Regions from separate parts of the Methylobacterium phyllosphaerae genome, predicted to be linked through region 1. Evidence: predicted binding sites of a transcription regulator. Region 1 holds the regulator's gene; each other region holds the start of a gene.
What was found. The regulator LexA, encoded in region 1, represses DNA repair genes until DNA is damaged. The targets are predictions, from matches to a motif close to TGTTCNNNNTGTGTTCNG.
Positions count from the first base shown of each region.

Region 2: a site for LexA is predicted at 5,830-5,847, ahead of dinB (DNA polymerase IV). Genes of this name have one in related genera too.
Region 3: a site for LexA is predicted at 2,184-2,201, ahead of MCBMB27_RS28180 (LexA family protein). Genes of this name have one in related genera too.
Region 4: a site for LexA is predicted at 6,495-6,512, ahead of MCBMB27_RS15710 (DUF3072 domain-containing protein). Genes of this name have one in related genera too.

Region 1 covers NZ_CP015367.1:1,736,994-1,744,657, forward strand. The annotation lists gene fae (formaldehyde-activating enzyme) at 1-229, opposite strand, end outside; gene MCBMB27_RS07655 (NRAMP family divalent metal transporter) at 292-1,533, opposite strand; gene MCBMB27_RS07660 (hypothetical protein) at 1,614-1,829, shown strand; gene MCBMB27_RS07665 (hypothetical protein) at 1,848-2,294, opposite strand; gene lexA (transcriptional repressor LexA) at 2,545-3,282, shown strand; gene MCBMB27_RS07675 (ComEC/Rec2 family competence protein) at 3,276-5,567, opposite strand; gene gltX (glutamate--tRNA ligase) at 5,760-7,187, shown strand; gene gltA (citrate synthase) at 7,418-7,664, shown strand, end outside.
Region 2 covers NZ_CP015367.1:1,383,381-1,391,044, forward strand. The annotation lists gene MCBMB27_RS06000 (YciE/YciF ferroxidase family protein) at 1-350, opposite strand, end outside; gene MCBMB27_RS06005 (DoxX family protein) at 646-1,152, opposite strand; gene MCBMB27_RS06010 (aminotransferase class IV) at 1,149-2,012, opposite strand; gene MCBMB27_RS06015 (anthranilate synthase component II) at 1,999-2,604, opposite strand; gene pabB (aminodeoxychorismate synthase component I) at 2,601-3,989, opposite strand; gene rimO (30S ribosomal protein S12 methylthiotransferase RimO) at 4,366-5,727, shown strand; gene dinB (DNA polymerase IV) at 5,871-6,953, shown strand; gene MCBMB27_RS06035 (hypothetical protein) at 7,146-7,373, shown strand; gene MCBMB27_RS06040 (hypothetical protein) at 7,425-7,625, opposite strand.
Region 3 covers NZ_CP015368.1:104,230-111,893, reverse strand. The annotation lists gene MCBMB27_RS28185 (hypothetical protein) at 1-22, opposite strand, end outside; gene MCBMB27_RS29975 (hypothetical protein) at 311-1,528, shown strand; gene MCBMB27_RS28180 (LexA family protein) at 2,223-2,660, shown strand; gene MCBMB27_RS28175 (Y-family DNA polymerase) at 2,665-3,945, shown strand; gene MCBMB27_RS29970 (hypothetical protein) at 3,952-4,716, opposite strand; gene MCBMB27_RS28170 (Fic family protein) at 4,851-6,029, opposite strand; gene MCBMB27_RS30945 (hypothetical protein) at 6,616-6,858, opposite strand; gene MCBMB27_RS28160 (DUF2380 domain-containing protein) at 7,075-7,620, opposite strand; gene MCBMB27_RS28155 (cupin domain-containing protein) at 7,649-7,664, opposite strand, start outside.
Region 4 covers NZ_CP015367.1:3,466,528-3,474,191, reverse strand. The annotation lists gene MCBMB27_RS15750 (transglutaminase-like cysteine peptidase) at 1-687, shown strand, start outside; gene MCBMB27_RS15745 (DUF6949 family protein) at 694-1,023, opposite strand; gene MCBMB27_RS15740 (DUF3126 family protein) at 1,168-1,383, opposite strand; gene cysE (serine O-acetyltransferase) at 1,477-2,328, opposite strand; gene MCBMB27_RS15730 (helix-turn-helix transcriptional regulator) at 2,556-3,542, opposite strand; gene MCBMB27_RS15725 (lytic transglycosylase domain-containing protein) at 3,775-4,758, opposite strand; gene MCBMB27_RS15720 (Cof-type HAD-IIB family hydrolase) at 4,947-5,768, opposite strand; gene MCBMB27_RS15715 (gluconokinase) at 5,773-6,345, opposite strand; gene MCBMB27_RS15710 (DUF3072 domain-containing protein) at 6,521-6,805, shown strand; gene MCBMB27_RS15705 (hypothetical protein) at 6,993-7,241, shown strand; gene MCBMB27_RS15700 (polysaccharide biosynthesis/export family protein) at 7,503-7,664, shown strand, end outside.

The DNA of each region.
Region 1 (7,664 bases):
TGTGGATCGTGACCTTGGTGGTCATCATCGTGGCGGGGCGCACGAGCTGGTTGAGGTCGCGGACCACGAACATCCGCGTGTGGCCCTGGACCTGCCCCATCATCGACGCGAAGGCCTGGCCGACCGGACCGCGCACCGAGCCGATCAGCACCTCCGGCATGGCGTCGGTGTACTGGCCCTCGGCCGCCAGCACCGTGGCCTCGCCCGTGCGGAACCAGATCTCTTGCATGTTCGAACTCCACCTGATCGGAGCCCGCGGGAGACATCATCGGAGGCCCCGCGTCAATCGCGTCAGAGCAGGCCCACCCCGTCCAGGACGCCGACCATCGCGAACGCGATCGTGATCCCCGACACCGCGTAGACCACCCCCTTGTAGACGCCCGCCACGCGCTGCCCCTCGGGCAGGGCCCGGGTGGCGAGGAGGATCAGCAGGCCGAGCGCCAGGGGCAGGAGCAGCGCGTTCATCACCTCCACGGCGATGTTGAGCGCCACGAGATCCGGCACGAGCTGCACGGCGACCGCGCCGGTCGCGACCGCGAGCGCGAAGGCGCCGTAGAAGGCCGGAGCCTCCCGGGGCGACTGCTCCAGGGAGTGCGGCCGGCCGGTCACGTCGCCAAACCCCCAGGCCAGCGCCAGGGCCACGACGTTGAGCGCCACGAAGGCCGCCGCGATGATGCCCACCCCGAACACCACCTGCCCGAGCCACGGCCCCAGGGCCGGCGTGAAGGCGCCCGCGAGATCGCCGACGGTCTCCAGCCCCTTCGCGCTGCCCTGCCCGGCCTTGCCGATCGTGGCGGCGGCGGCGACGAGGATCGCGCCCATCACGCATTGCGAGACCACCGCACCCACGAGTGTGTCGAGCCGCGAGCGCCGCGCGTGCTCCCAGCCCAGGCCCTTATCGACGATCGCCGACTGCTGGTAGAAGATCATCCACGGCATGATCACCGCGCCGATATTGGCCGCGATCAGCACCCGGAACTGGCCGTCGCCCAGCGGCATGTGCCCGAAGGAGGCGACGATCTCGGGCAGGTTCGGCCGCGCCGCGACGGCGAGCCCGACGAAGACCAGCTCGAACAGGCCGACCACGATCGCCACGACCTCGACGCGCCGGTAGCTCCCGGTGAAGACGAGCCCCAGGAGCAGGCAGGCCGGCAGGCCGAGGCTCACGAGCCGCGGCACCCCGAACAGGTCCCCGATGCCGGCGATGCCGGAGAATTCCGTGACGATGGCGCCGATGCCGGCGACCACGAGGCCGCCGTACGAGATCCAGGCCCAGGCCGGCCCGTAGCGCTCCCGGATCAGCGCGCCGTGGCCGCGTCCGGTGGCGGTCCCGAGCCGCACCGTCAGCTCCTGGACGACGTACAGGATCGGCACCAGCAGGATCTGGAGGAGCAGGAGCGAATAGCCCCAGCGCGCCCCGCTCTGGGCCGCCGTGATGAGGCTTCCGACATCCGTATCGGCCAGCATCACCACGAGTCCGGGGCCTGCGGCCTTGAGGTAAGCGGACAGGCGAGGCAGGGAAGCGCTGGGCACGGCTCGGGAACAGTCCCGCGCACGGGCGGTTCCGGCGGGCGCCTGCGGCGTTTTCCCGGGGCAGGCGGGAGGAACATGTGATGGCGGAGAGCACGGATCGGGGCTCCGGCTGGAGCCTGCAGGCGACCGCCGTGCCCGACGGGGTGCGCCTGGAACTCGCCCTGGCCGACCTCGGCGGCGCGCCGGTCACCGCCGCGATCGTTCTCGACCGGGCGGAAGCCCGGGCCTTCGCCCGCGCCCTGCTCGCCGCCGCCGGCGACGCGGCGGAACGGACCTTCCCGAAGCCGGGCGCCTGACCGCGCGCCGCCGGTCGGTCAGCGGGCGAGACCGGGATTGCGGCCCGGCAGGCGGGGGACCACGGTGCCGCGCTTCTCGATCGGCGTGTCGCAGGCGTAGGCGAACTCGGTCTTCAGCGGATCGAACACGGTCTCGCCGGTGATCCGGCAATCCTCGCGCACGGTCTCGTCGAGATAGGCCCGGGCGGCGGTGCGGAAGCGCTTCACCCGGGTGGCGTCCGGCTCCGGATCGATCCGGGCCTCGCTCAGGTTGCAGCCGGTATATTCGCGCAGGGCGTTCGAGACGATCAGCATCCGGCGCATCTGCCGGTTGTCGTAGACCTCGTAGGGCTCCTTGCAGCCGATCGTCACCACCTGGGGGGTGAGCGCCACGTAGTTCCGCGAGATGTAGGAGAACCCGGTGGTGCAGCCGGCGAGGCCGAGGGCGGCGAGGCCGAGGGGCAGCAGAGCTGCGGGTCGTCGCATCCTCGTCATCCCAAGAGGGTCCCAGCCCGCGGCCCGGATCCGCCGCCTTCCCGGCGGGGCGCCGCGGTGCATTGAAACGGCTCCGCTTGCGCCGTCAATGCGTTTCTCGACCTTGCTCCCGCGAGCGCGGAGCGACGCGCCAAGCGTAGCGGTGCCGCCCTTGCGGAACACTTGCGGAACGTTTAACCTGTTCGTGATTTGTTTCAGAGACCGTCACGGGGCGGTCTGCCAAGCCGCGAGTCCCCCTTCGATGCTCACGCGCAAGCAGCTGGACCTCCTGCGTTTCATCCAGAGCCGGATGCAGGAATGCGGCGTCCCGCCGTCCTTCGACGAGATGAAGGATGCCCTCGACCTCAAGTCGAAATCCGGCATCCACCGGCTGATCACGGCCCTGGAGGAGCGCGGCTTCCTCCGGCGCCTGCCGAATCGGGCGCGCGCCATCGAGGTGATCCGCATCCCCGAGAGCCTGAGCCAGACGGCCCCATCTTCGGCCCCATCTTCGGCCCCGGCCGAGCCGCGCCGTTTCACCCCGAGCGTGGTCGAGGGCGGCAAGTCCAAGCATCCGCCGGCCCCGGCCAGCACACGGATGATCGACGACGCCGGTCGTGCCATTTCGATCCCGGTGATGGGCCGGATCGCCGCCGGTACGCCGGTCTCGGCGATCCAGAACCAGAGCCATGCCATCACCCTGTCGCCGGACTTCGTGGCCGGCGGCGAGCACTACGCCCTGGAGGTGCGCGGCGACTCGATGGTCGAGGCCGGCATCCTCGACGGCGACCTCGTGGTGATCCGCAAGCAGGACACGGCCAATACCGGCGACATCATCGTGGCGCTGATCGACGACGAGGAGGCGACGCTCAAGCGTCTGCGCCGCCGCGGCTCCTCGATCGCCCTGGAGGCCGCCAACCCGGCCTACGAGACGCGTGTCCTCGGGCCCGACCGGGTCCGGATCCAGGGCCGCCTCGTCAGCCTCGTCCGCCGCTACTGAAGCGGCTCGGCCGGCGCGTCGCCGGGGGCGAGGTCCCCGCCCGACGCATCGGTTTCCGGAGGCGTTGTCGCCCCGTCGTCAGAGGCGCGGGCCTCCGCGGAGGGCGCGGTGACCGGTTGTGGCGGCACCGACCCGTGTCCCGAGCGTGGTCGCCAGGGCACGGCGCGGCCATCGGCCCGGGCGTGATGGGCGACGAAGCTCTCGCCTTCGGACCTGAGGGCGACGGCGCCCTGGGCGGACAGGACGCGCCGGTCGATCACCAGGGGGCTGGTGCAGGTCGGAGGGGCCACGAGGCCCGTGATCAGCACCGCGGCGCGGGCGCAATCCTCCGGGAAGGCCCGCCGGTCCCGGACCAGGGCGACCGCCCGTCCGTCCGGCAGGCGCGCGGTGCATCCGAGCCGGTCACAGCGGCCGCCGCCCGATCGGACGATCAGTCCCCCGGCTCCCCGTCCGTCGCCGTCCGCCTTCAGCCATTGTTCGAGGACGAAGCCGGACGGACTGCCGAGGGCCGCAAGCCGTCCGTCCGGCCCCCGCACCGCGGCTCCCGCGCCCTGCCGATCGACATAGAGGTCGTAGCGGTCGGGTCGGGCCGCGACGACGAGTCCAAGCAGGATCGGCGGCACGGCGAGCCAGCGCAGGCGGGAGGCCGGTAACGTCGCGAGCAGCAGGCCCGCGGTCAGCAGGAACAGCGCCGCGGTGCCGAAGGCCGGCACGACCACGATGGCCCGCTCGAACCCGGCGATCCACTGGGAGACGGCGAGCATGCCCCCCACCGCCTGACCCATCAGCCACCAGATCGGGCGGTCGAGGGCGAAGGGATAGGCGAGGATCCCGATCACCGCGGAGGGCATCACCACGAGGGAGACGAGCGGCAGGGTCAGGGCGTTGCCGACGAGGCCGAAGGGCTGGATCGTCTGGAAATGGTAGGTGGCGAAGGGTGCGGTCGCGACCTGCGCCACCAGGGTCGTGGCCAGAGTCCCGGTGACCGCCGAGAGGCCGGTGCCGACGAGCCGACCGAGCCGGCCCGCCCCGGGGCGCACGAACAGCCGCCCGTCGATCAGCCGCGCGCAGGCGATCAGCCCGGCCACGGCGCCGAAGGACATCTGGAAGCTCGGGCCGAGCAGGCCCTCCGGCTCCCGGGCCAGGGCGATCAGCGCCGCGAGGGCGAGGTTGCGCATCGACAGGGCGGGCCGGTCCACCAAGATCGCGCCCAGCATGATCAGGGTCATGATCAGCGAGCGCTCGGCGGCGATGTCCCAGCCCGAAAAGGCGCAGTAGGCGGTGACGCCGACCATGGCGAAGCCGGCCGCGATCTTCTTGATCGGCCAGAGGAGCGCGCAATGGGGGACCAGCGCGAGGAGCGCCCGCACCAGCCAGAACACCACGCCGGCGGCCAGCACCATGTGGAGGCCCGAGATCGACACAACGTGGTAGATCCCGGCGGCGCGCAGCGCATCGTTGGTCGCCGGGCCGATGAGGCCGCGCTTGCCGGTCACCAGGGCCGCCGCCACCGCGCCCGCCTGGCCGCCGGCGGCCTCCGCGATCCGGCGGGTGAGCCCGTTCCGGGCCGCGTCGAGCGTGGCGGCGAGCCGCAGGCGGAGGGGCGGCGGCTCGGTCGGCGCCCGGATCGTGACCGCCCCGACCAGGGAGCCCACCGCGCCGATCCCCTGGAAGTAGGCGTCTCGGGCAAAATCGTAGCCTCCGGGCCGGGCCGCCTCCGGGGGAGGCAACAACCGGGCGGTGGCGGCGACGACGTCCCCGGGAAGCGGGGTCGGCGTCTTGCGGAAGGACACCCGCACCCGGGCGGGCCGCGCCTCCGGCGCGAGGCCGGCGAAGCTCTCCACCCGGATCAGCAGCCGGGCGCCGACCTCGCGCTCGTCCAGGGCCTCGACCGTTCCGATGAGGGGGCCGATGGTGGTGCGGTTGAGGACCGGGGCGGCGACCTCCGAGACCCGCCAGGCCGCCGCCGCGAAGCCGAGGAACGCGGCCGCCACCGCGAGCACCGCCGCCAGCGCCGCAGGGCGCGCGCCGAGGAGCGGGATCGGCGCCAGGGCAAGGGCGGCGGCGACAAGGGGCGCGGCCAGGCTCGGCGCGCCGTCGGTCGCCGCGAAATAGACCAGGATCCCCCCGCCGAAGGCCACCGCCAGCCAGGGGAACAGCCGGCGCTGCTCGGCGTCCCGGGCGAGGCCTTCGGCCACCCAGTGGCGGATGACCGGGAGGGCGGGCGCGCGGGGGCCGGCCAGCGCCACCGCGCCGCCCGCCAGCCTCGCGCCGATCCGCCGCATCGCCGCCGCCCCGTTCCGCGCGACCTGTCTCGGGGCCGGGCGATTCTGCGGGCGATTCTTAACGCATCCTCCGGCTCGTGCTACAGCCGGTGCTTCGTGCTACGGGCGCCCTGTCGAGCCCCTCGCCGCTCCGCCGCCCCTTCGCCGTCCGTCGCGCTCCGTCCGCGACCAGCCCCGGAACATACCGGACCGATGTCCTCAGCCGTCGTCACGCGCTTCGCCCCCTCGCCCACCGGCTACCTGCATATCGGCGGGGCCCGCACGGCGTTGTTCAACTGGCTCTACGCCCGCCACACCGGCGGCAAGATGCTGCTGCGCATCGAGGATACCGACCGGGAGCGCTCCACCAAGGGCGCGATCGACGCGATCCTCGACGGCCTGTCCTGGCTCGGCCTCGACTGGGACGGGGACGTGGTGTTCCAGTTCGCCCGGGCCGAGCGCCACCGGGCCGTGGCCGAGGAGCTGCTGGCGGCCGGCCGTGCCTACCATTGCTATGCCACCGCCGAGGAGCTGACCTCGATGCGGGAGACCGCCCGGGCCGAGGGCCGTGCCCCCCGCTACGACGGCCGCTGGCGCGACCGCGACCCGTCCGAGGCCCCCGCGGGGGTCAAGCCGGTGATCCGCCTGCGCGCGCCGACCGAGGGCGAGACCGTCGTCGAGGACGCCGTCCAGGGCCGCGTGACCTGGGCCAACAAGGACCTCGACGACCTCGTCCTGCTGCGTTCGGACGGGACGCCGACCTACATGCTGGCCGTGGTGGTCGACGACCACGACATGGGCGTCACGCAGATCATCCGCGGCGACGACCACCTCACCAACGCGGCGCGCCAGAGCCAGATCTTTTCCGCCTTGGGCTGGGACATTCCCCGGATGGCCCATATCCCGCTGATCCACGGGGCGGACGGAGCCAAGCTCTCGAAGCGCCACGGGGCGCTCGGCGTCGAGGCCTATCGCGATCTCGGCTACCTGCCGGCGGCCCTGCGCAACTACCTCGTGCGGCTCGGCTGGAGCCACGGCGACCAGGAGGTCTTCTCCACCGAGGAGATGGTCGCGGCCTTCGACCTCGGCGCGGTGGGGCGCTCCGCGGCGCGGTTCGACTTCGCCAAGCTCGCCAACCTCAACGGCCTCTACATCCGCACCAGCACCGATGCCGATCTCGTCGCGGCGATCGAGACGATCCTGCCCAATGTCGGTCCCGGACGCGGCCTGTCGGCGCCGCTGCAGCCCGACCTCAAGGACAAGCTCACCCAGGCCATGCCGGGCCTGAAGGAGCGGGCCAAGACGCTGATCGAGCTCCTCGACAGCGCCTATTACCTCTACGCCCAGCGGCCGCTGGCGCTGGACGACAAGGCCCGCGCCCTCCTCTCCGACGAGGGCCGCGCCCGCCTCGCCGGGGTGCGGCCGGTGCTCGAGGCGCTGCCGGACTGGAATGCGGCCTCGACCGAGGGGGCTGTCCGCCAGTACGCGGAGGACGCCGGCTGCAAGCTCGGACAGGTGGCCCAGCCCCTGCGCGCGGCGCTGACCGGCCGCACCACCTCCCCGCCCCTGTTCGACGTGATGGCGGTGCTCGGCCGGGAGGAAACCCTCGCCCGCCTGGGCGATCAGGTGCCGCAGGTCTGAAGCCACCGGGCGTAGCCGGGGAACTGCCGGCCCCGGCTCGAATTGCGCTTGGTGGAATTTGCTTGGCGTCGGGGTCGGGTTGTCACCGACCCCGTTGCTGCTGCAGTGCCGTTTGGGTAACCCATGCCTGTGAGCACCCGCAGCATAATGCGTGTGCTCAGGCCCCCGGGACCGACTCGGGCAGCCCGAGCCCGGCATCCGCCACGTCGCCAGAGAAGGGTCCACGATCCATGAGCGCACCCAGCACCATCACCGTGGACGGCAAGTCGATCGAGCTGCCGGTGAAATCCGGCACGATCGGGCCGGACGTGATCGATATCGGCAAACTCTACGCCCAGACCGGCGCCTTCACCTTCGACCCGGGCTTCACCTCGACGGCGTCCTGCGAATCGAAGATCACCTATATCGACGGCGACGAGGGCGTGCTGCTCTATCGCGGCTACCCGATCGAGCAGCTCGCCGAGAAGGGCGACTTCC
Region 2 (7,664 bases), 350 kb from region 1:
TAGCGGGCGATCTCGTAATGCTCCACCGCCTGGGCGCAGGCGGCCAGAACCGCGTCGGCGGCCGGGCTGCCCGCGAAGTCGTCGAGGTCCTCCTCCATCTCGGAGACGATCCCCTGCATCGCCTCGCAGGTCTTGGCCCGGGCCGGCTTGCCGATGATCTCGAAGACCTGCGTCAGGCGCTCCACCTGCTGGGCGCTCTCCTCCGCATGGGTCTCGAAGGCTTGGCGCAACGCGTCGTGCTCCGCCGCCTTGGCGGACTTCTTGAGCGCCTTCACCGACTGCTTTTCGGCATAGTAGACGTCCTTCAGGGTCTCATAGAAGGCGTCCTGCAGCGTCTTCTGCTTGGCCATGGCGGTCTGTCTCCGTTGAAGGGCCACCGTCGGTGTCGGCGGCCTCCTCGGTGAACCCCGGTCCGGCCGGCTGTATCCGGGCGATATCTTCGGCCTGTGGAGGAACCTTTCGGGGTTTCGAAGGCGCCCCACACCGCGTCGGGCAGAGACGGGCGGGCCCGGGTCGCGACGCGTCGGCCTGTCGTCCGCCGTTCGGGGCCGGGGGGCGGTCTTCCGGGCCGCCTGGCGGCCGGTCCATCGCCCGGGATCCTGTGATCAGGGCCTGCCGGGATCCGGGGATCCGGGGATCCTGTGATCAGGGATCCCGGATGGGGGCCTGCGCGTCCCGTCCCGGTGGCGTCGGCGGGCGCTGCGGAGCGCGGGCGGTCCGGGGCGCGGCGCCGGCAGATCCGCGGTCCCCGCCGAACGGCCAGTCGATCAGCCCGCCGGCCCAGAGCGCCGCCCAGACGAAGACCGGCTGAAACGCCAGGCGCGGGCCGTGGTACCACCAGGAATCCGGGATGCCGGCGATGGCGACGTGGTCGAAGGCGTGCTTGAGGTTCGCCGGGTAGACGCAGACCGCGTAGAGGGCGAGGCCGAGCGCGGCCGCCCGGCGGAACCGGCCCGTCAGCAGGCCGACGGCGCCGGCGATCTCGCACAGGCCGGTCGCCAGGATGACGAGCCGCGGCTGCGGCACCCAGTCGGGCATCAGCGGCAGCATCGCGTCGGTCGCCACGAGATGCACCACCCCGATGAAGGCGTAGAGGGCCGCGAGCCCGTAGCGGAGCCGGCGGCGGCCCGTCTCGACCGCTTGCCCGGTCACGCGACGGACTCCTCCGCCACCCCGCAGGCGCGGGCCACCGACTCGCGGAGCGCCGCCCTGAGGCGGACAACCGCCGGGTGCCCGAGGCTGGCGAAGGCCGTCTCGCCCACCGCCGTCACGGGGGCGAGGAGCCGCAGGGAATTGGTCAAGAACACGGCCTCGGCGCCCATCAGGTCGGGCAGGCTCAGCGACCGCTCCTCCGCCCGGAGCCCGCATCCGGCGGCGAGCGCCAGGATCTCCGCCCGCACGATCCCGGCGAGGACGCCGTCGGTCAGCGGCGGCGTCATCAGGATCTCTCCGAACAGGCCGAACAGGTTGCCGGTGCCCGCGCAGGCGACGCGTCCCCGGGTGTTGCAGAACAGCGCCTCGTCGAACCCCGCCGCGGCGGCGTCGCGGGCGGCCAGCACCGCGTCGCCGTAGCCCAAGGTCTTCAGCCGGGCGGCCGGGGACGTGTCGTTGCGGGCGATCGAAGTCGGCCACAGGCGCAGGGGCGCGAAGGCCGCGCTGCGGGCGCTCGGCGCCGCGGTGGCGAACAGGGTCGGGCTCGGATCCTCCGGCGGCTTCAGGCCGCGCGGGCCGGAGCCGCGGGTGAGGGTGGTGCGGATCGCGAGCCGCTCCCCGGTCCCGCCCCCCGCGCCGGCCAGCGCCCGCATGGCCTCCCGGATCCGGTCCGGCGCGGCGGGGATCCCCAGCGCGTCCGCGGAGGTCACGAGCCGGGCGATGTGGGCCTCCGCGAAGGCGACCCGGCCGCCCAGCGCCAGCGCCGTGTCGAACAGGCCGTCGCCCAGCGTCAGGCCGCGGTCGGTGAGGTCCAGTGGCGCGGTCGTCCCCGCGACGAGGGCGCCGTCACGCCACAGCATCGCGCTGTCCCTCCCGCCAGGCCCGGGCCAGCCCCAGAAAATTGGCGAACAGGGCGTGGCCGCCCTCGGTCAGGACCGATTCCGGGTGGAACTGGATGCCGTAGGTCGGGTGGGTCCGGTGCGACAGGGCCATCACCTCCCCCTCCTGCGAGACCGCGTCGACGGAGAGGTGCTTCTCCATCTCGGGGCCGGGGGTCACCACGAGCGAGTGGTAGCGCCCCACCGGCATCGGCGCCGGCAGCCCGGAAAACAGCCGCTCGCCCGTATGGGCGATCGGCGTCATCTGCCCGTGCAGGGGCCGCTGCGCCCGCGCCACCGTGCCGCCGAAGGCCGCGCCGATCGCCTGGTGGCCGAGGCAGACGCCGAGGATCGGCACCGCCCCCGACAGCTCCCGGATCGCCGGCAGGGAGATGCCGGCCTCCGCCGGGGTGCAGGGGCCGGGCGAGACCACCAGGGCCTCGGGGGCCAGCGCCCGGATGCCGGCGACGTCCAGGGCGTCGTTGCGCACGACCCGGACCTCCTCGCCCAGCTCCTCCAGGTAGCGGACGACGTTGAAGACGAAGGAATCGTAGTTGTCGAGGACGAGGATCATGCGAAGGCCTCGAAGACGCGGGCGGCCTTGGCGAGGGTCTCGTCGTATTCCGGGCCGGGCTCCGACAGCAGGGTCACCCCGCCCCCGGCCTGCAGGACCGCCTGTCGGTCGTCCATGAACACCGTGCGGATCGCGATCGCGGTATCGAGCGCCCCGTCGAAGCCGATCCGGCCGATGGCGCCGCAATAGAGTTCCCGGGCGTCGCCCTCGATCTCGGTGATGATGTCCATGGCGCGGATCTTCGGGGCGCCGGTGATCGAGCCCCCCGGGAAGGTCCCTTCCAGGAGGTCGAGGGCGTCGAGCCCGTCGCGGAGCTCTCCGGTCACCACCGACACCAGATGGTGGACGTTGGCGTAGGTCTCCAGGCCGCAGAGCGTCGGCACGGCGACGCTGCCCGGCGCGCAGACCCGGGACAGATCGTTGCGCAGCAGGTCGACGATCATGACGTTCTCGGCCCGCTCCTTGACGCTGGCCTGGAGCGCCTCGGCCGCCGCCCGGTCGGCCGCCGGGTCGTCCGAGGGGTTATCCGCGCGGCGGGCGGTGCCCTTGATCGGCCGGGTCTCCACGTGACGGCCGTCGAGGCGGATGAACCGCTCGGGCGAGGACGAGGCGACGGTCAGGCCCTCCAGCTCCAGATAGGCGCCGAAGGTCGCCGGGTTGGTGGCGCGCAGCCGCCGGTAGAGGGCGAACGGATCGAAGCCGGCCGGGAGATCGGCGGTGAAACGCTGGGCGATGTTGGCTTGGTAGATGTCGCCCGCCCGGATGTAGGCGCGGACCTTTTCGACAGCCTCTTCATAGGTTTGTCGGTCGAAGTTCGAGCGCCATGTGAGCGGCTCCGGCGCTCCGGCGGCGGCCGCGCTCGGGATCTCCGCGCCGCCGAGCCGGTCGGCGAATCGGGCGAGCCGCGCCTCCGCGCGGGCCTGCCGCTGGGCCGGTGCGGTCTCCGGGAACCCCGTGGCGACGAGCCGGCAGGTGCCCGCGGCGTGATCGATCACCAGGGCCGTGTCGTAGAAGTTCAGGGCGATGTCGTCGGTGAGCCCCGCCCGCCGGGCCGGCGGCGCCACCCGTTCCAGCGATGCCCCGAGGTCATAGGCCAGATAGCCGATCGCCCCGCCGGGGAAGGGTTCTTCGGCGTCCGGTTCGATCCGGTACGGCGCGAGGCACGCCCGCAGAGCCGCGAAGGGACCGCCCGGCACCGGATTTCCGTCGAGGGTCGCGTGCCCGTCGCGGTAGCGGAAGCGTGCGAACGGCTCGGCGGCCACGATCGAATGGCGACCCAGGGAGTCGTGCCGCATGGCACTGTCGAGGAAGGCGAGCCCGGGCAGGGCGCGCAGCCGGGCCGCCGCCGCGACGGGATCGATGAAGGGGATCTCTCGGGTCCACATGACCGGGTTCGGGCTGTTGTCCTGGGCGAGGGCGGGGCAGATCCTGTCACGCTGCCGTCGCACAGGCGATGCCGCGGGGGAAGCGGCAGTTGCACGCAGGGACCGCCCCGGGGGGCAGACAGGGCGTGCTTCCGACGCAGACCGCGTCCCCGCGGCTTCATGTGGGATGTCAGGGCAGGCGCGCAAAGTCCTGGTCAAACAGCCAGGTTTCCGGTTCTGCGTCAGCGGCGCGCGCCGGTCCGGTCACCCCTGCGGCGGCCGGTCTCGCGCGGCGGCGCGGGAGCTTGTATAGGAACCGCGATCCCGAATTCCCGTCCTCGCGCTTCGGGCGACCGATCCTCGGTTGCCCGCGCCGGGCCTGTCCGACCCGAATGCCATGACCGCCACGCCTGCTCCCCGCGGCCCCGCTCCCGGAGCCGAATCCAAAATCACGGCCCCCAAGATCTCGTTCGTGTCGCTGGGCTGCCCGAAGGCGCTGGTCGATTCCGAGCGGATCCTCACCCACCTGCGCGCCGAGGGCTACGAGCTGGCCCGCCGGCACGACGGCGCCGACGTGGTGATCGTCAACACCTGCGGCTTCCTCGATTCGGCCAAGGCGGAGTCGCTCTCGGCCATCGGCGAGGCCATGGCGGAGAACGGCCGGGTGATCGTCACCGGCTGCATGGGCGCGCAGCCGGAGGAGATCCGCGAGAAGTATCCGGATCTCCTGGCGGTGACCGGGCCGCAGGCCTACGAGTCGGTGGTGGCCGCCGTCCACGAGGCGGTGCCGCCGGCCCACGACCCGTTCCTCGACCTCGTGCCGCCGCAGGGGATCAAGCTCACCCCGCGCCACTACGCCTACCTGAAGATCTCGGAGGGGTGCAGCAACCGCTGCAGCTTCTGCATCATCCCGTCCCTGCGCGGGAACCTCGTGAGCCGCCCCGCCGCCGACGTGCTGCGCGAGGCCGAGAAGCTGGTGAAGGCCGGCGTGAAGGAGCTGCTCGTCGTCTCGCAGGACACCAGCGCCTACGGCGTCGACATCCGCTACGCCGAGAGCCCGTGGCGCGACCGGCAGGTCCGGGCCAAGTTCTACGACCTGACCAAGGAGCTCGGCGAGCTCGGGGCCTGGGTGCGGCTCCACTACGTCTACCCCTACCCGCACGTGGACGAGGTCATCCCGCTGATGGCCGAGGGCAAGGTGCTCCCCTACCTCGACATGCCGCTCCAGCACGCGAGCCCGTCGGTGCTCAAGCGCATGCGCCGGCCCGGCAACCAGGAGCGCCAGCTCGACCGGATCCGGAGCTGGCGGCAGACCTGCCCGGACCTCGCGATCCGCTCGACCTTCATCGTCGGCTTCCCCGGCGAGACCGAGGCCGAGTTCGAGGAGCTGCTGGCCTGGCTGCAGGAGGCCAAGCTCGATCGGGTCGGCTGCTTCGAGTACGAGCCGGTGGCGGGCGCCACCGCCAACGCGCTCGGCGACCTCGTGCCGCCGGCGGTGAAGGCCGAGCGCAAGCGCCGGTTCATGGAGACGCAGAACGGCATCGCGCTGCGGCTGCAGCGCGCCAAGGTCGGCAAGCGGCTGCCGATCATCGTCGATGCCGTCGAGGGCGGGGTCGCCCGGGGCCGGTCCAAGGCCGACGCGCCGGAGATCGACGGCACCGTCCACGCCGCCTTCCGGCGCCCGGTGCGGGTCGGCGACATCGTCACCGTGAAGATCGACCGGGCCGAGGCCTACGACCTCTACGGCAGCGTGGCGTAAGGCTATTCCCGTCTTCGCTGCGCTCGCGATGACGGGCGCGGGCCGGACTCCTGTTGAAGCCCTCTCCGACGCGGCTTGACCCCGCCGGCCCACCGCGGTCTTTGGAACAGAGCAGGAACTCACCGCGGATCTCCGAGGCGGCGATGGATCCGGAGGTCGCGCTCCGCAAGATCATCCACATCGACATGGACGCGTTCTACGCCTCCGTGGAGCAGCGCGACGACCCGTCCCTGCGCGGCAAGCCCCTGGCGGTGGGCGGCTCGCGGGAGCGGGGCGTCGTGGCGGCGGCGAGCTACGAGGCGCGCAAGTTCGGCGTGCGCTCGGCCATGCCGTCGGCCACGGCCCGGCGGCTCTGCCCGGACCTGCTGTTCGTGAAGCCGCGCTTCGAGGTCTACCGGGCGGTCTCGGAGGAGATCCGCGCGGTCTTCGCCCGGCACACGCCGCTCATCGAGCCGGTGGCCCTCGACGAGGCCTATCTCGATGTCACCGAGAACCTCCTGGGCCTGCCGACGGCGACGGCCGTGGCGAAGGCGATCCGGGCCGAGATCCTGGAGCGCACCGGGCTCGTGGCCTCGGCCGGGGTCTCGTACAACAAGTTCCTCGCCAAGGTGGCGTCCGACCACAGGAAGCCGAACGCCCTGTTCGTCATCACCCCCGCCATGGGGCCGGACTTCGTGGCCGAACTGCCGATCGGCCGGTTCCACGGCGTCGGTCCGGTCACCGAGGCGAAGATGAAGCGGCTCGGGATCGAGACCGGGGCGGATCTCCGCGCCTGGACGCCGGAGCGCCTGCGCGAGACCTTCGGCTCCGCGGGCGCCTACTACCACGCGGTCGCCCGGGGGATCGACGAGCGGCCGGTCCGCGCCCACCGGGTGCGCAAGTCGATCGGGGCGGAGACCACCTTCTCGGAGGATACGGCGGCCTTCGAGGTCCTGGCCGCCCGGCTGGCGCCGCTGTTCGACAAGGTCTGGGCGGGGGCCGAGGCCAAGGGGATGCGCGCCCGGACCGTGACCCTGAAACTGAAGTTCTCGGATTTCGCCCAGGTCACCCGGGCGAAGTCGCTGTCCGTCCCCGTCGCCGACCGGGCGGCGCTGGAGCGGATCGGCCTCGACCTGCTCGCCGGCCTGTTCCCCCTGCGGCGCAGCGCGCGGCTGATCGGGGTGTCGCTGTCGGGCTTCGCGCAGGACGCGCCCGAGGCGCCGCTCCAGCTCGGGCTGGCGCTCTGACGGGGCGCCCCGTCGCGGGGCGGCGCCCCGTCGCGGGGCCCTGTCGCGGAGCGCCGTCGCGCGGCCCGCGCTGATGCGACGCGGGATCGTCGTGCGGTCGCGCACGCCGGGCCCGCGCGGCCGCGCCCACATGGGATCCATCCGGCGCGGACCGGCATTCCCCGGGACCGCGCGCACCGAAGGGTCCGTCCCATGTCGAAGCCCGCCGTCCTGGCCCTGTCCGCCGCGCTCCTGCTGACCGTCCCGGTGGGCGCCGCCCGCGCCGACGGCACCGCCGCCTTCGGGGCCGCCAACGCTGCGCAGCTCCTGGGCTACACCGCGAGCCCCGCCCAGCTCTACGTCCCGGCGAGCGGCCCGTCCGCCGGGTTCGCGACCGGGCCGGCGCCGCAGCGGCCGAAGCCGCCGGCCCGCGCCCGCTGACCGGGATCGCCCGGGCCGGGCCGGCCCGGGCGTGCCGTCACCCCGGCTCGGTCAGGCGTTCTTGCGCGGCCGGTGGTCCGGGTCGACGCCGCCGTCGCGCTTCGTCTCGTTGTCGACGTCGCCCTCGAAGGTCGAATCCGCCTGCAGATCCGCGGGGTCGGCGCCGCTCATCCCCTTCGACGTGCCGATCCCGGGATTGCCCTTGAGGTCGGCGTCCGTCGGCGTGTCGGTCTTCGGGTGCTTGCCTGACATGCTGGCTCCTGACTGGCATCCTGCCCGGATGCCGATGTC
Region 3 (7,664 bases), on a different replicon from region 1:
GGTGGGTGGCACCCGCCAGCAAGCTCAGAGCTTGCCGCGGCCTGTACCGGCATCTCTTCCCCGTCCCTCTAACGCAGTCCGTGGGACGCTTCCGCAGGATGACCTTCGATCGGCCTATCCGGTGCATCAAGGGGATACGTCCCAGCGGCAGCCGGCGTCGACACGGCATGCCGACATGCGCCCTCCCGTTGCCGGAGTTCACGTTCGGCCTTCTACGGAACGCCGCGCGGAGGCGCCGCGGCCGGCCCAACTTCCCGTACAGGCTCCTGTAGTTACGTCCGTAGTGCAGGATGGCCAACGTAGAGACGGGGTGGCTTCTTCGGCGCATCAGCATCTGCACGACGCCTTTCAGCGTTTCGTAGATCCCTCTACGAAGGATCGGGAAAACCGCTCGATCCAGAATGCAGTGCGCGGGACGCTGCGGTTGTTGGATCGCGAAGGTGCAGACGGTCCTACTGACGAGAGGCGACGCGAACTCCAGCATGGCGTTGCAACAATTCTTAATGGGTTGTCGTCAGGGCAGCGCCATACAGCTGAATATTCCTATGCTTTGAAGCAGATTTCAAAAGCCGCTGCCGATGAAATCGGACGCAGCGCTGAGCTTCAGAAGGAAAACTATCGAAATGGTATTGGGTTGTCTGAAGGATCTGATCTGAACCAAGAGATTCACAAGCTCAATCGCGCATCACAGAGCGCTCAGAAATTTTCTGATTCCATGTCAGATCGTCATAATGAGCAATATGGAAACTACAAGTTTCATATGCGCAAGCTGACTATGTCGGACGGCACGCAGTGGGAAGTGAAGGATCGAGAGAAAGCCGTCCTTGAAGCTTCTCAGGCTGGCAAAAATATCCCGCCTCCGGAGCCTATGGTTCTCGAAAGCCGTTACTTCTCCCTTGAAACACGAGTCCTAGAGGCGGGCGCGCGCAACGTACCAGGATGGCAGTCCGAGCATCAGAGAGCGGCATCACAACGTGACAATTCATTCGATGCCCACGACACGAAATTGTCCTGCCTCGCAGACTACTACAGAGGCTCTGAGATCAATCGTCCCATATCGGCCGAATATGTTGACCGGCGGCGTGATTATCTAAAGGCTTGTCGTGAGCGGGATATTTCTGCAGATCGGCTTGATATGATGAAACGAGATCCATACGCGGCTCAAAATTCCAAGGAGATCGAGAAAATCAGATTGCAAGTTTTCGATCTGAGCTATGATGTCAATGCCGCTAAGCAGTCTATGGATAAAGCATGGATCGCCTACAAGGAGTCGGGAGAAGGCGGAGTATTCAAGCGCAACGATAAGGGTGAGCGGATTCAATTCGATCTTGTTGGGGGCTCAAACGCGTCTGCCGTGGTCTCCAGGAATCGTTCTGCATCTGGAAAGGAAGAAGGACGTGCCGAGCAGCAGGGCCGCGGATCACATGTGCCGGTAGATATGCCTCCCTCGGAGCGTCGGTTTCGCGAGCAAATGGCTGCTGCGGATGCGGTAGAAAACAGGCCTACCGTAGCAAGTTGGAAAATGTAATGCGGCTGCCGCTGTAGGATTCGGGTTATGCTCTCGCGCTGTGTCCTTCTGTGTTCCCTGATGCTGCCAGGACTGGCGATGGCTCAAGTCGGGCCCGATACACCTGCCAAGGCCTTGGCTCGTGATCAAATGCGGCTGCAGCGGCATCTCCTGAACCCACCGGGGTTGGTTGCGCGGCCTTCAGGACCTGTCGCCGTTCAAGCTCCGGTTGCCCCCCTAATCAGGGCAACCATACCGCCGTCTGCACCCGCTGCTTCGGCCGGACTGCCTTCGCCCACCCCCCAAGAGAGCGGCCCGGTTGTCGCTCCGGACGTTCCGCCGGCAGCCGCTCGGCCAAGCTCCGTCGAAGCGAGCCGACCGCCAGTGGCTCCGACTGCGCCAATCCCAACAACGGGAGCGGCGTCGGCAACCCCAGCTGAGACACCACGTCCCACAGCCGCGAAGGCGGCAGACGCGACGTTCTCGGGCCCCCTAGCGCCCTCACAGGCCACTCCCTCACTTGAGGTCTCTCCTCCTCCGGCCCCTGCCGCACCTCCAGCGCCCCGCAAGCTCAAGGTCGACCTATAGAGAGCGTCCGAACCTCGTTCCCCCTTCCTCTGATGGCACGTCGTCCGAGTTTTCCACAGGCTCGGCCGATTGACCTCAGGAACGCGGATGTTCTTATTCCGTTCTCACCCGAGGCGGAGGACCCATCATGCTCCCGGCGGTCATCACGTATAGCTTACCCGCTGCCCTACCTATGCTCGCGCGACCGGTTCGGGCGGGCTTCCCATCGCCGGCCGACGATTTCATCGAGCAGGCGATCGATCTGCAGTCCCTCCTGATTGCCAATCGCGCCGCCACCTTCCTGGTGCGGGGCGCCGGCGACAGCATGCTGCTCGCTCAGCTGTTCGACGGGGATATCGCGATCGTCGATCGCTCGCTCTCACCGACCGACGGTGACGTGGTCGTTGTGGACGTGGACGGAGAGCGAAGCTTCAAGGTCTGGAGCCGTCGCGGGCATCGTGTCCGGCTGGCGTTTGCGAACCCGCGTTTCCCCGAGTTCGAGCTTTCACCCGACGCCGTAGTCGAGGTCTGGGGCGTCGTTTCGGGCTCCGTCAGCCCGCGCCGCCGTTCCGCTCGGCGAGCCTGACTTCGTGGAACGGACCTATGCCCTCAGCGATGGCAACAGTTTCTATTGCTCCTGCGAGCGGGTGTTCGACCCGAAGCTCGCCCGGGTACCGGTCATCGTTCTGAGCAACAACGACGGTTGTGCCATCGCGCGTACGGCCGAGGCGAAGGCCGTCGGCATCAAGATGGGCGATCCCTGGTTCAAGATCCGCCAGCTCTGCCGCGATCAGGGCGTTCGGGTCTACTCCTCCAACTACGCGCTCTATGGCGACATGAGCGCCCGCGTGAACGAGGTGTACCGACGCTTCTCCCCGCGGATCGAGGTGTACTCGATCGATGAGAGCTTCCTCGATCTCTCCGACGTCCGGCCGGCGGAGCGGTTCGAGCTCGCCAGCGATTTGCGTGGAACAGTCCACAGGTGGACTGGTGTACCGACCTGCGTCGGCATCGGTTCGACTAAGACCTTGGCCAAGCTTGCGAACCATATCGCCAAGACGCATCCTGACCTCGGTGGCGTGTGCGATCTGACGGATCCGCAGGTATACGATCATTGGGTGGTTCGGATCCCGCCGGGTGAGATTTGGGGTGTGGGGGCGTCGACGCTGCGCAAGCTGGAGGCGCTCGGCTGCGATAGCGTCGCCGACGTACGCGACTTGGATCCGCGAGCTGCTCGCAAGCTCCTGACCGTCGTCGGCGAGCGCCTGGTCTACGAGCTCCGTGGCATTCCCTGCCTCGACCTTGAGACGGTAGCGCCGACTCGGAAGGGCTGCGCGGTCACGCGCTCGTTCTCCGAGCGCGTCGAGGACCTCGCTACCATGGAGCAGGCGCTGGCCGCGCACGCCGCGCGCCTTGGCGAAAAGCTTCGTAGAGAGGGCCTCGGAACCGACCACCTGACTGTCTTCTTCCACACGTCCGAGCACGACCGCGATCGCCCGCAGCGCTCGATCTCCACGGTCGTGACGCTGCCGGAGGCGTCGAGCGACACGCTCGTCCTGGCGAAGGCGGCTACGTTCGGCGTCAGGAAGGTCTGGCGGGATGGCTACCGCTACTCGAAGGCTGGCATCGTCACCACCGATCTCATGCCCCTTGAGTCCTCACAGCGCGCGCTCATCGGCGGACTGGACCGAGAGATCGGCGGCCGCCTCATGGAGGCATTGGATGCCTGCAACCGTCGCTTCGGGCGTGGCGCCGTCGTTCCAGCCTCGGCGGGATGGACGAAGGACCGGACGTGGTCCACCAAGTTCGAGCTGCGCTCGCCGCGGTACACGACGCGCATCGACGAGCTGCCGGTCGTCATGGCCGCCTGACGAGGGTCATCGCCCCTCGCTGCCGACGTTGCGCATGAACTCCAGAGCCTGTGCCCGATCATCGGCGGTTTTGAGAGTCTTCCAGAGCCGTAGGCACTCGAACTCCTGCTCTATGGCCAAACGCGCATATTCCAGGCCGTCTTGGAGAATTCTCAGGGATGAACAAGCTGCGACGACCGCCTGATCGTCAGGACTGAGGTGATAGGCGTATCTGACCGAACTACAGCACGTTGCCAGCGCGGTGTTTAGGATGTGACCTGTCAACTTGCTGAGCGGCTCGAACAGGGAAAAGTCAAGTTTTTGTTTCTTCGCGATTCGATCTATTTCAAAATGTAGATCCGTTGAGAGTCGAGAGAGCCACGGGAAGATGTGGTTGAACCTATCGTCCTCTTTGACGATACGTCCAACGAAGAATGACTCTCGTTTATTCAGCACAAGGATCTCGATGTGTGGCGACCACGCCGCGAACTGCCAATCGTAATGGCTTAGCGAGTCCTCCGATGGATGGTTGTGCCACTGCCGCACGCCCGTGCGGGCCTTGATCGCCGCTTCCATCTTGTCCGTTGAAGGCGCGGCTTTCACGCCGACCGACATGTCGTGCACTACCGTCCCCGACGCGTCGAGGCAGCGCAAATTTTCCCAATTCTCATTCGCCGGGTTGCGGGCGAACTCGAGTATCGCGGTGAAATGCGATTCCTCGAACGGGGTGAAGGTGCGATTTATCGGAGCCGGACCGGCAGCGGCGGGATCAGTGAACCATCTGGACGTCATCGTGTGCACGTGGGGACGCAACGACTCGGCGGCAACCTTGTGGCGCGCTCATCGAGGCAGATCCACTTATCTGAAGCGTCATTAGAGGAACGGGAGGAAGGCTCCTTATGGAAGCGGTTAGCGCTGGACCTCGATCAGCCAAGAGGGGGGTAAAGGCGCGGGAACCAGCGTTCGACCACGCCGATCGGAAATCCCAGCCGTACCGGACCCTTCTCGCTGTTGGACACCAGCAGGTTCAATCCGATCAGCTTGCTGAGTACCGACCGAGCCTGCCTCTCCTCGTAGCCGGTTAGATCGCCAGCCCGTCCGCGAGAAAATTCCCCAGCTAGAGCCGCTTCGCGCAGGAGCGGCCAGCTGCCCTTCGGTAGACGCCTCGCGCGCACCTCCTCGGTCGCCCAGATCTCCATCCGGGTTAGAAGCTCCTGCGGCTCGAACAGGGCGTCCATGAACGTCACTTGGTCCAAGCAGGCATTGAGGAAGAAAGCGGAGAACTCCTCCAACCCTGCGAGGGAGAGATTGCCTCGTCCGTCTAGATCGCCGCGCCGTGGCTCGTCTGCGGCCTGCAGAGCTGCCTTGTAGGCCTGCTGCTGCCTGGCGAGGCCGCGGGCTACCGACCAAAGGCTCGAGCCGACGTTCAGTTCGCGTAGCAGGGCGTATGAGAACAGCCGCGCCACCCGGCCGTTGCCGTCGAGGAAAGGATGGATCCAGAGCAGCCGGTGATGGGCAGCACCGACGGCGATGATGCGGCGAAGGCGTCCGAGGCTGCCGCTGCCGTACGCAGCCACAAACCGCTCCAGGAACGCCGGCAACTCTGCTGGCTCCGGAGCGATGTGCCGGCCAACGCGGACATGGGTTTCACGCAGGGCTCCCGGCACGACCGGTAGGCGCTCGCCCGTTTCGCGGTTCTCCACCCACAGCAGCTCGTCCGGCAGCCGGGCACAGAACTCTCGATGGACCCAGAGCAGGAAATCGACGGAGACGACCGGCGCGGGCGCTTGGCCTCGGTCGATCATTTGCTGAACCTCGATGTGCGCTCGCGCCTCTAGCTGCAGGTTCCGCTGGGCACGATCGTGGGCAAAGTCGCCTGCCAGTGCGCGATCGATATCGACTGGATGGGTGTCGTGGCCCTCGATGAGGTTGGAGTAGTAGCAGTTCATCGCCCGGACGAGGTCGCCGAGGCTTTCCTGCATGATCGGGTGAACACGGCCGGCTAGTCGGCCAGCACGATCCACAAGGTCCGTAGCCAGGTCCTCAAGCTTCTGTCGGCGGTCCTCGGGGACCAGGGGTTCGATAGCGTAGAGAGTGGTCAACATTTTGCCGGTCTTTTTGCCGGTTAGATCGTGAAGCACACCAGGGGTTTAAGTCAAACCCGGTGGGGCCAAATTGCCGGTTTTTTTGCCGGTCGATCTGGAGGACTGGCTGGTGGCCGATGCGGTAGCTCCTTCCTGTTCCCTTCCCTCTGCAGGTCTCCCGGAGCTCCACCTTCGGCGTATCGAACCCACGGGGCGGATGGCCCGCTTCTGCAGCCTGTCGATCACCCGATCGCTTTTCGACGAGAGCCGTCTTCAGATCCGTTGGGCCGCATCGGTACACCTGGTCGGGCGCGAACGGAGCAGTTTGCTTGCGATGCCCAGGCTGCCGAGGCCGCATGGCGGACCGAGGGCGCAAACTGCGAAGGGGCTACCGGGCTGTCTAGAGAAGGCCTGGAGCGCATCTGAGAGGGGTAGCGCCGATTGCGAATGGCAACTGCGACGTAGGTGACATGGTGCGAAGGCGCCCCTTGCCGTAGCTCGGCGTATGGCTTCCGATTTCGCTCCCACCATGCTCCCCGATGCCGCAGCCGTATGGCGCAGTGTCCTCGAGGATCTGCCCGAACATGGCTCGCCCTGCCGATACCTCTCACCAGCGAGATGGGTTGCGCTCCGAGCCAATGCGATCGGCTTCTGTGACCGGTTCGGTGCTGAAGCGCATCGGCTTGGCTGGACGGCACCGGAGCTGTTTGCCGTCCATCCTGAGCACGGTACGTTGCGCGTCGAATTCTGCGGTGTTCTGATGGTGGTAAGCGAGCCCGCCCGAGGCGTCGAAGCGCAGCGGATCCTCTTCGAGCGGCTCACCGGCTACCGGAACAAAGTCGGCCAGCAATGGGGTATCCCGATCTGGGAGTTCGCCAGGAAGGGAGCAGGCCGTTGAGACGCCGACTCTGGGTGCGGATCGGTAGTCTGGAGGCACTGATCGGTTTGGCGGTCGTAGTGACCGGTCTGGCCGCCTGTGGCTTGGCCGGGGTGGTCCCGTAGAGCCCACGAGCTGTTCGCAGCCGTCGAGGCGAACAGAGAGGGAAGGGCGGATGATCCTCCCAGCTCAACGAGGCTTCGGCATACCGTCGCGGATCTGCTCGGCGAGGAACATCTCAGCACGTCGCCAAGCCTCGTCAGTGTCCCCGCGGAAGTTGAGGTCGCGGGTGTAGATATCTCTGCCGGTCCGGGCGTCGACGAGTCGGGCCCATAGCTGCATGATGAGGGTGCTGCTCTTGTGCACGACACCGATGAAGATCGCGTCCGCTCCTTGAGCTTGTGCAAATTTCAGCAGGCACGGGACGCTCTCGGATGGGCAGCCGTTCCGAAGCTGATCGGCCGGGATGACGGTCGCCCGGTACAGCCCTGAACGGGTCAGGTCGGTTGCCAGTTCGTCGGCCATGCCGATCAGCCGTCCGGCATGCTGCGAAGTTTGATCGGTCGGTTCGCCGGACGTGTCGAGTAGCTTGATCGGCAGCACGACGAGCGAGGTAGCTCTCGCCTCGTTCGCGGGCGCATGTTGACCAGCGAGCAGGCCCAGCAATAGCCCCGCAGCCACGATCCTGAGGCGGCGCTTCCCGCCAGAGATGGAGGTCGTCCTTTCAGTTCGCATCGTTGCGCTCCAATGCTCCTCGAAAGTGTCAGGTGGCGGTGGCT
Region 4 (7,664 bases), 1.7 Mb from region 1:
ATCTCGTGTCAGGTGTTCGGCGCCCTGCAATGGCGGGGCTGGGCTCATGCGGTGCGCCGGGCGCGCCAAGCCGCGAGCTTCGCGCTGGTGGGCGCGATCCTCACGATGGGCGGCGCGACGACCCATGCCCATGCCCGGCTCGTTCTTCCGGATCAGGTGACCGCCGTCGAACAGGCTGGGTCGGTGCGCGCCATCGCGGGCTGGACGGATTTCTGCGCGCGGACGCCCCAGGAATGCGTGGTCGACATTGCCGAGCCCAACGCGATCCCGCTCACCATGGCGGTGTGGCGGACCCTGCAGAGCGTCAACCGTCGAGTGAACGCCCGCATCAAGCCCATCACCGATCAGGCCCATTGGGGCGTCGTGGATCGCTGGGATTTTCCCGATGACGGCTTCGGTGACTGCGAGGATTACCAGTTGCTGAAACGGCGGATGCTGGTGGAGCGCGGCCTGCCGCGGCGTGCCCTGCTGATGACCGTGGTCATCGATGAGACCAACGAAGGCCACGCGGTGCTCACGGTTCGCACCGATCGCGGCGACTTCATTCTCGACAACAAGACCGACGCGATCCGCTCCTGGCGGCGTACCGGCTACAGCTTCATCAAGCAGGCCGGTCAGGACGGGCCGGCCTGGGTCTCCCTCGAGGGCAAGGACGGCACCGCACAGGTCGCCACCGCCGAGCCCTGAATCTGGTCAGACGCCGACCAGCATCGCGGCGAGGTCAAGGGCGACCCGGCCCGAGAGCAGGCTCCAGCCGCACGCGACGATGGTCGCCAGCATCACGAACGGCATCGGCCGGCCCTCGATCCGCCGGCCGCGCACCGTGTTGCGCAGGATGATGAACGGCGCCGAAAAGGCCAGCATCGGCAGGGCGGCCACTGCCGGGAGGCCGCCCCGCTCCAGCAGGCTGAAGCTCGCCCGCCGCGCTGCGAACAGCTCGAAGGCGCTGGCGATCAAGCCGGACAGTGCCAGTCCGATGCACAGGGTCCGGATCGACTCGATGGCGGCGGGCGTGAGGACCATTATTCGCGCTCCTGATACAGGTTGCGCGCACTGTACTCATGCCGTTTACCGCTTGTTAAGCACGAGTCTTGGGTAGCGTTAATCCGTGCACAGGCGTGGGCCGGCGCAGCCCCACCGGGGATGCGGGGTCAGCCGCGTCGTCGGCTAGGCCTCTTCCTCGAGATCGATGTCGAGAATTGCCATCCGGAAGACGAAGGAATCGTCGCCATCCTCCTTGTCGTCGGCGATCACGCCGATCGATTCCTCGCCGATGAATACCTCGGCGGAGTCGCCGGTCTTCATCGCCGTGAGGCGGATGTTGTTGTTCGCGAACTTGCGGCGCAGATAGTCCTGAAGCTTCGCGGTCTCGGCTTTGGTCACGCTGATCGATCTCCCCTGGCGGCGCTGGCGCCGCGGATGGGCCGAGGGCTTGCCACGCCTCGGGCGGAGCGGCAAGCGCGACGGCGTTGCGGTTCAGATCCCGTCGCCCAAGTGGATGAACTGGTCTAAGGCGACGAACTGGTCCATCGCCCGGGCGGGATCGTCGCAGCCTGCGGTGCCGACCACCCGCGCCGGCACGCCGACCACCGTGGTGTTGGGCGGTACCGGTCTCAGCACGACCGAGCCGGCCGCCACCCGGGCGCAGGCGCCGACCTCGATATTGCCCAGGATCTTGGCGCCGGCGCCGATCATCACGCCGCGGCGGATCTTGGGGTGGCGGTCGCCGCGCTGCTTGCCGGTGCCGCCCAGCGTCACGGCGTGGAGGATCGACACGTCGTCCTCGATCACCGCGGTCGAGCCGACCACAAGCCCCGTGGCGTGGTCGAGGAAGACGCCCCGCCCGATCCGCGCCGCCGGATGGATGTCGCACTGGAACACCTCCGAGACCCGGCTCTGGAGGTAGAGAGCGAGGTCGCGCCGGCCGCGGTTCCAGACATGATGGGCGAGGCGGTAAGCCTGGAGCGCGTGGAACCCCTTGAAGTAGAGGACCGGTTCCAGCGCCCGGAGTGTCGCCGGATCCCGGTCGATCACCGCACCGATATCGGCGCGGAAGGCCTGCCCGATGTCCGGATCCACCGTGATCGCCTCATGGAAGGCGTGGGCGACGAGTTCTGCCGGCAGCGACGGATGCCCCAGCCGGGCGGCGACCCGGTGGGAGACCGCGCCCTCCAGCGTGGTGTGGTTCAGGATCGTCGCCACGATGAAGGAGGCGAGCTGCGGCTCGGTGCGCAGGACATCCTCCGCCTCTGCGCGCAGCCGCGACCAAACCGGGTCGAGGTGCGTGAGGTCGTGCGACTGGTGCGTGAAGGCAGGACTGGCGCTCATAGGCGGATGCTCATGTCCAGAACTTCGGATTCGCTGTCGGTCATGCCTGCGGCGGCGGACCCGTCGCCCGATCGAGCGGAAGGGGGCGCTGTCCGGGGCGGAAACGGGCCGGGCCATCGCTGGGCCGCGTGTTCGGACCTAGCGTGGTGCGCTGCACCGCCGCGATCAAGGGCCGGCGCGACCCGAAAGCCGCATTGGCCGCATGGCTGTCAGCGAACGAGCGACGGTCAGTCCGCCAGCGGCGCAGCTTGGCCGAACCGCGCCTCGATGGCTGCCGTCAGGCGGTCCAGCATCGTCTGGACCGGGATGTTGGAGGTGTCCACCGTGGCGGGTGCCCGCGCGTAGAGCGGCTCGCGGCTCGCCAGGACGGCCCGCAGTTCCTGCATCGCAGAGGCATGGTCGCCCGTCGTCGCGAGGTGCCCCTGTTCGCGGACCCGGCTCATGTGCTCCTCCGGCCGCGCGCGCAGCCAGATCGTGTAGAAGGCTTGCAGCAGAAGGTCGTAGGTCAACGGCTCCGCAACGATCCCGCCGCTCGTAGCCAGTATCAGCGGCCCGGGATGCTCGGTGAGGCGACGCAGGGCCGCCTGCTCCAGCCGGCGGTAGCCCTCCTGGCCGTAGATCGCGAAGATCTCTTGGACCGAGAGGGCGTTCTCCCGTTCGATCTCGGCATTGAGTTCCACGAAGGTCCAGCCCAGGCGCTCGGCCGCGAGCTTGCCAAGGGTCGATTTGCCGGCGCCGCGCAGGCCGATCAGCGCTACCCGCGGGCGGTTGCTCGATTCCGGTCGGCTACCGCCGGACAGGGCGTCCTTGGCGGCGGCGATCTGGGCCGGGCTGGCCTGGGCGAGCAGGTCGCGCACCACCGGCCAATCGGGCAGCCCGTCATTGCCGGTGATCAGGTCGTCCAGTCGCACGCCCATGGCGTTGGCCACCCGCCGGAGCAGGATGATGGAGACGTTGCCCTGGCCGCCTTCCAGCTGCGCGATGTAGCGCTCGGACAGGCCGGAGGTCTGTGACAGAACCTTGCGCGACAGGCCGCGCACGGTGCGCGCGTGCCTGACGCGTCGCCCGAGGTCTGTGAGAAAAAGTGATTCCTGTTCCACCACGCCGCTCATGGCGCCGTTCGCTTTCCTGCCAGCTTGAGAGCAGGGTCGGTGCCCTGCATGCCTGCCGCTTCGAGATCGATCGCGCCCTACCGTACCGTCGGGCGATAGAATGCCCGACCTCGCGCGCCTGAACCGGCGTTCCTGCCCTGAGATCCGTCGCGCGCCATGCGCGCACGGCCGCTGTTTTGCGGCTTCGGTCCGTGCCGATCCAACCACGTTGCTGGCGTGGCGCCTATGTGTTGCGGAACGGTGCGATGGTCAAGCCTTGGGCATGATCCTTGTGTGGGCAGAGGGCCGATCCGCACCGGGTTCCCCGACGCGCGGCCGCTCCGTAATGGCGGAGCTACTCGACCGGGAGAGCGGTGGCCTCGCGCACGGGGGCCGCGGCCGGGTCGCGGCGCGGCGTGGCGGCGGCGAGCATCTGCAGGGACGGGCGACGCGGCGGAAGCGGCACCTCGATCGCCTCGACCGCCGCCTCGTTGGCCGGTGCCGAAGCGGCGGCCGGGGACATCGGAGCGGATGCTGCCGTGGCCTGTGGCGAGAGCCGGAGTTCCGCGATCTGCGCCGGCGCGGCCTCCGTCGCCGCCAGGGCGCTCCCGAGACCCGCGGGTCGACGCGGCGGCAGCGGCACCTCCACGGACGGAACCGCCGCCGCCTGCGCGGCGGCCGGAGTCGCCGCAGAATTCGCGGCGGGATCTAGGGACAGGCTGGCGAGCTCGATCGTGGTGCCGGCCAGGGCGGCCGGCCGACGCGGCGGCAGCGGCACCTCGACGGCCTCGGTCGGGACCTCCGCCACTGCGGCCGCGGTGGGCGCGTAGGCCAGGGCTGAGGCCGCCGCGGTGTTCCGGGTCTCGGCGGCGCCGCCGCTGAACAGGCTCGCCAGGGCGCTGGCCGAGGCCGCGACGGGCGCCACCACCGCGGCGACTTCCGTGGAAATGCCCTGGCGCTTGGCTGCGTAGTAGTAGCCGCGGTTATAGTATTGATACGCTTGGCCGAGATTGCCCTTGGCGGTCCGATAGGCGCCGGCAAGATAGGCTACGCCGTAGCGAAGGTTGGTTTCGGGATCGTACAGGCCGGCCGCATCGCCGGTGTAGCCGAGGCTGCGTGCAGTCGCGTGCTTGATCTGCATCAGGCCGAGGGCGCTGCCGCCCTTGGCCCGCGGATTGTAGTTGCTCTCGCGCTTGACGACGGCGTGAACGAAGCTTGCCGGCACGCCGTTCGCCTTGGCCTGCTGCTCGATCAACGCGTCGATATTGTCGTGCGCGCTCTGCCCGAAGGCGGCTGCGGGCACGACCGCGAGGACGGCGGCCAGGATGAGGCGATGCATTCCGAGACCCGGTGCTGCTTGTTCTGTGGTCAAGCTAGGTCACGGGGAAATGAGGCCGGAAAGCGGCCCCGGTTCGGCAGCCTGTGGGCGGCCGGGGTGTCGGGAGCGTTTGTGATCCGCGTGCCACAGCGGCGCGTCACGCGGCGGCGCGGCGATCCAAAGGGATGCCCGGGGCGGCGGCCGGGCGGTCAGGGAAGGAGGAAGCGCTCGACCCCATGGGCGAAGCCGTCCGCGTCGTTGCTGTCGGTGACCGCGCGCGCAGCCGCCTTCACCGCCGCTTCGGCATTGCCCATCGCCACGGAGAATCCGCTTTGCGCGAACATCGGACGGTCGTTGCCGGCGTCGCCGAAGGTGGCGATCCGCTCCGGCGGGATGGCGAGATGCGCGCTCATCCAGGTGACGAATCGCCCCTTGTCGAGATGGGGTGGCGTCACGTCGAGGTAGTATTTCTGCGAACGGTGGATGGTGGCTTGACCGGCCAGGGCCGCCCCGATCCGGGCTTCGCAGGCTGCCAGATGGGCGTGGTCGCGGCTGACGCCGACGATCTTGGCTGCGCTCCCCATGAGTGGGCCGAGATCGGCGACGACGCGGGGCTCCGCGCCGATCGTGCGGCGTTCGAGGTCGGTATAGGGACCCTCCGGGTCGCGCAGCCACCACGCCCCTTCGGCGAAAACCCAGACGTCCAGTCCCTCGGCCAACAGCCGGTCGAGGGCCGACCGGGCCGCCGCCTCGGGGATGGTCCGTTCCTCGATGGTCGAGAGGTCCGGCCGCACGACGCTCGCGCCGTTGAACGCCCCCATCGGCAGGTCGAGCTCGAGTTCGGCGACCAGGTTCCGCAGCCCGATCGGCGGCCGGGCCGAGGCGATGCTGAAGCCGATGCCGGCCGCTCTCAGCCGCCGGACGGCCGTGACCGTCGCCTCGGTCAGGCGCTTGTCGCCGGTCACCAGGGTTCCATCGACGTCCGAGATCACCAGGGCGATGCCCGAAGCCTTGCCGGATCCTGCAATCATCCGCTCACTTCCCAACCGTATCCCGGCGCATTTCGGCCGCGAGTTCCGCGACCACCCGGTCGGCAATGGCCTCGGGCGATTCGCGGATGCCGACCGTGATCGGGTGTTCATCGGCCCCCGGAATCTCCAGGGCCGCAAACTGGCTGTCCAAGAGACGCGGCGGCATGAAATGGCCCTGCCGCTCGGCGAGGCGCTGCGCGATCAGGGTCCGGTCGCCGTCCAGATAGACGAGGCGAACCCGCTGGCTCCCGCGGGTGAGAACGTCCCGGTACGCGCGGCGGAGGGCCGAACAGGCCACCACGCCCGACTCGCCAGCGTCGAGGCGCTGCTGGATCCAAGTCGCAATCCGGGCCAGCCAGGGCGCGCGATCCGCATCGTCGAGGGCGAGGCCCGCATGCATCTTCGCCACGTGCTCCGGCGTGTGAAAGCTGTCGCCGTCCACGAAGATCCAGCCAAGCGTCTCGGCGATCAGCGCCGCCACGGTGCTCTTCCCGGAACCCGAGACGCCCATGACAACGAGCACCTGACCGGCGGCGGCCGTTCCGGCATCCGGCGCCGGCTCCGATTGGGACGTCATCCGGACCACCCTGGCTCCGAGGCGCGTCGGGGCGCTGCCCCTCACATCAATAGGAGCGGGTTTCCAGAAGGGAAGATCGCCTGGGATGCAAACGGGCCGCGGCGCCCGCAGGAACCGCGGCGCGGCCGGGCGCGTTCACCCCGCAGACGCCGAACATTTAGGGAACATGAGTCGCATGGCTAGCACAACCGCGAAGGCAACACCGAAGGCCGGCCGGGGTACCGGATCAAATCAGGACGCTACGGAGAACCCCAAGACCGACCCGAAGGACGTGTCGAACCAGATCAAGGACCCGGATCAGTGGACGACTGGCGGCGAGCCGATGACCGGCGCGCAGGCTTCCTATCTGAAGACGCTCTCGGAAGAGGCCAAGGAGCCGGCGGCGTTCGATCCTGACCTCGACAAGGCCGAAGCCTCGAAGCGGATCGACGACCTTCGCCATAAGGCTGGCCACGCCTGAGCCAAGCCGGGCGCGTTTCCCCCGGGCGCGCCCGCCGCCGTCTACGTCCGGGCGGCGTATCCCGGCCGGAATGGACAAGGTGGCCTGTTTCGAACACCTCGTTAAGCCGGCGGCAATGGCGAGAGGTTATGCCCCATGCAGCGCGTGAGGCCGCGCGGGCAGCGGGACTGAGAAGGCACGTTCGACCATGGATGAGCCGGGCGGCGGCGAAGCAGGACGGCGTGCGGTGCGGATTCCGACGGCGTTCGGCTTGACGGATCGGATTCGTGCCGAGGCCGTACGGTTCGCCCGCGACGTCCACGGATCCACGGCAATGGAATACGCCCTGCTCGGCGGCATGATCTTCCTCGTCGCCGTCGGCAGCATCCGGTACTACGTGTCCCGCGTCAGCGTCGTCTACGGCGACATCACCGCGGCGGTCACGCAGGGAAATTGAGCCGATCGGTCGCGGGATTTTTGGCCATTGGGCTGGAGCGGCCAATGTGCGGCCGCTGATGACGTCCCGATTTGTATCTCGATATTGCGACCGCGGGCGAACGCCCGGCATTCGTCGTCTCTATGCCCCGAAAAAGCTGTGCTTAACGAGGATGACTTCGCAGTCTTGGCCGTGCCGGCCGGAGTGTGGCTCACCCGCTACGGACACCTGGGCCGCCATGGGCTAGGCACGGGCTCGGCAATACCGATGGGCAACATCTGGATGCGCAAACTTCCCCTTGTCCTGCTCGCCGTCACGGCGATGTCGGGCTGCACGTACCTGCCTGCGGCGGGTCCGACGGCGAGCGCGATCCAGGCGGGGGCGGAGGTGGCCACCGCCGACGGCGGCCTGCTCGCCCGCTACGAGATCATCGACGTCACGCCC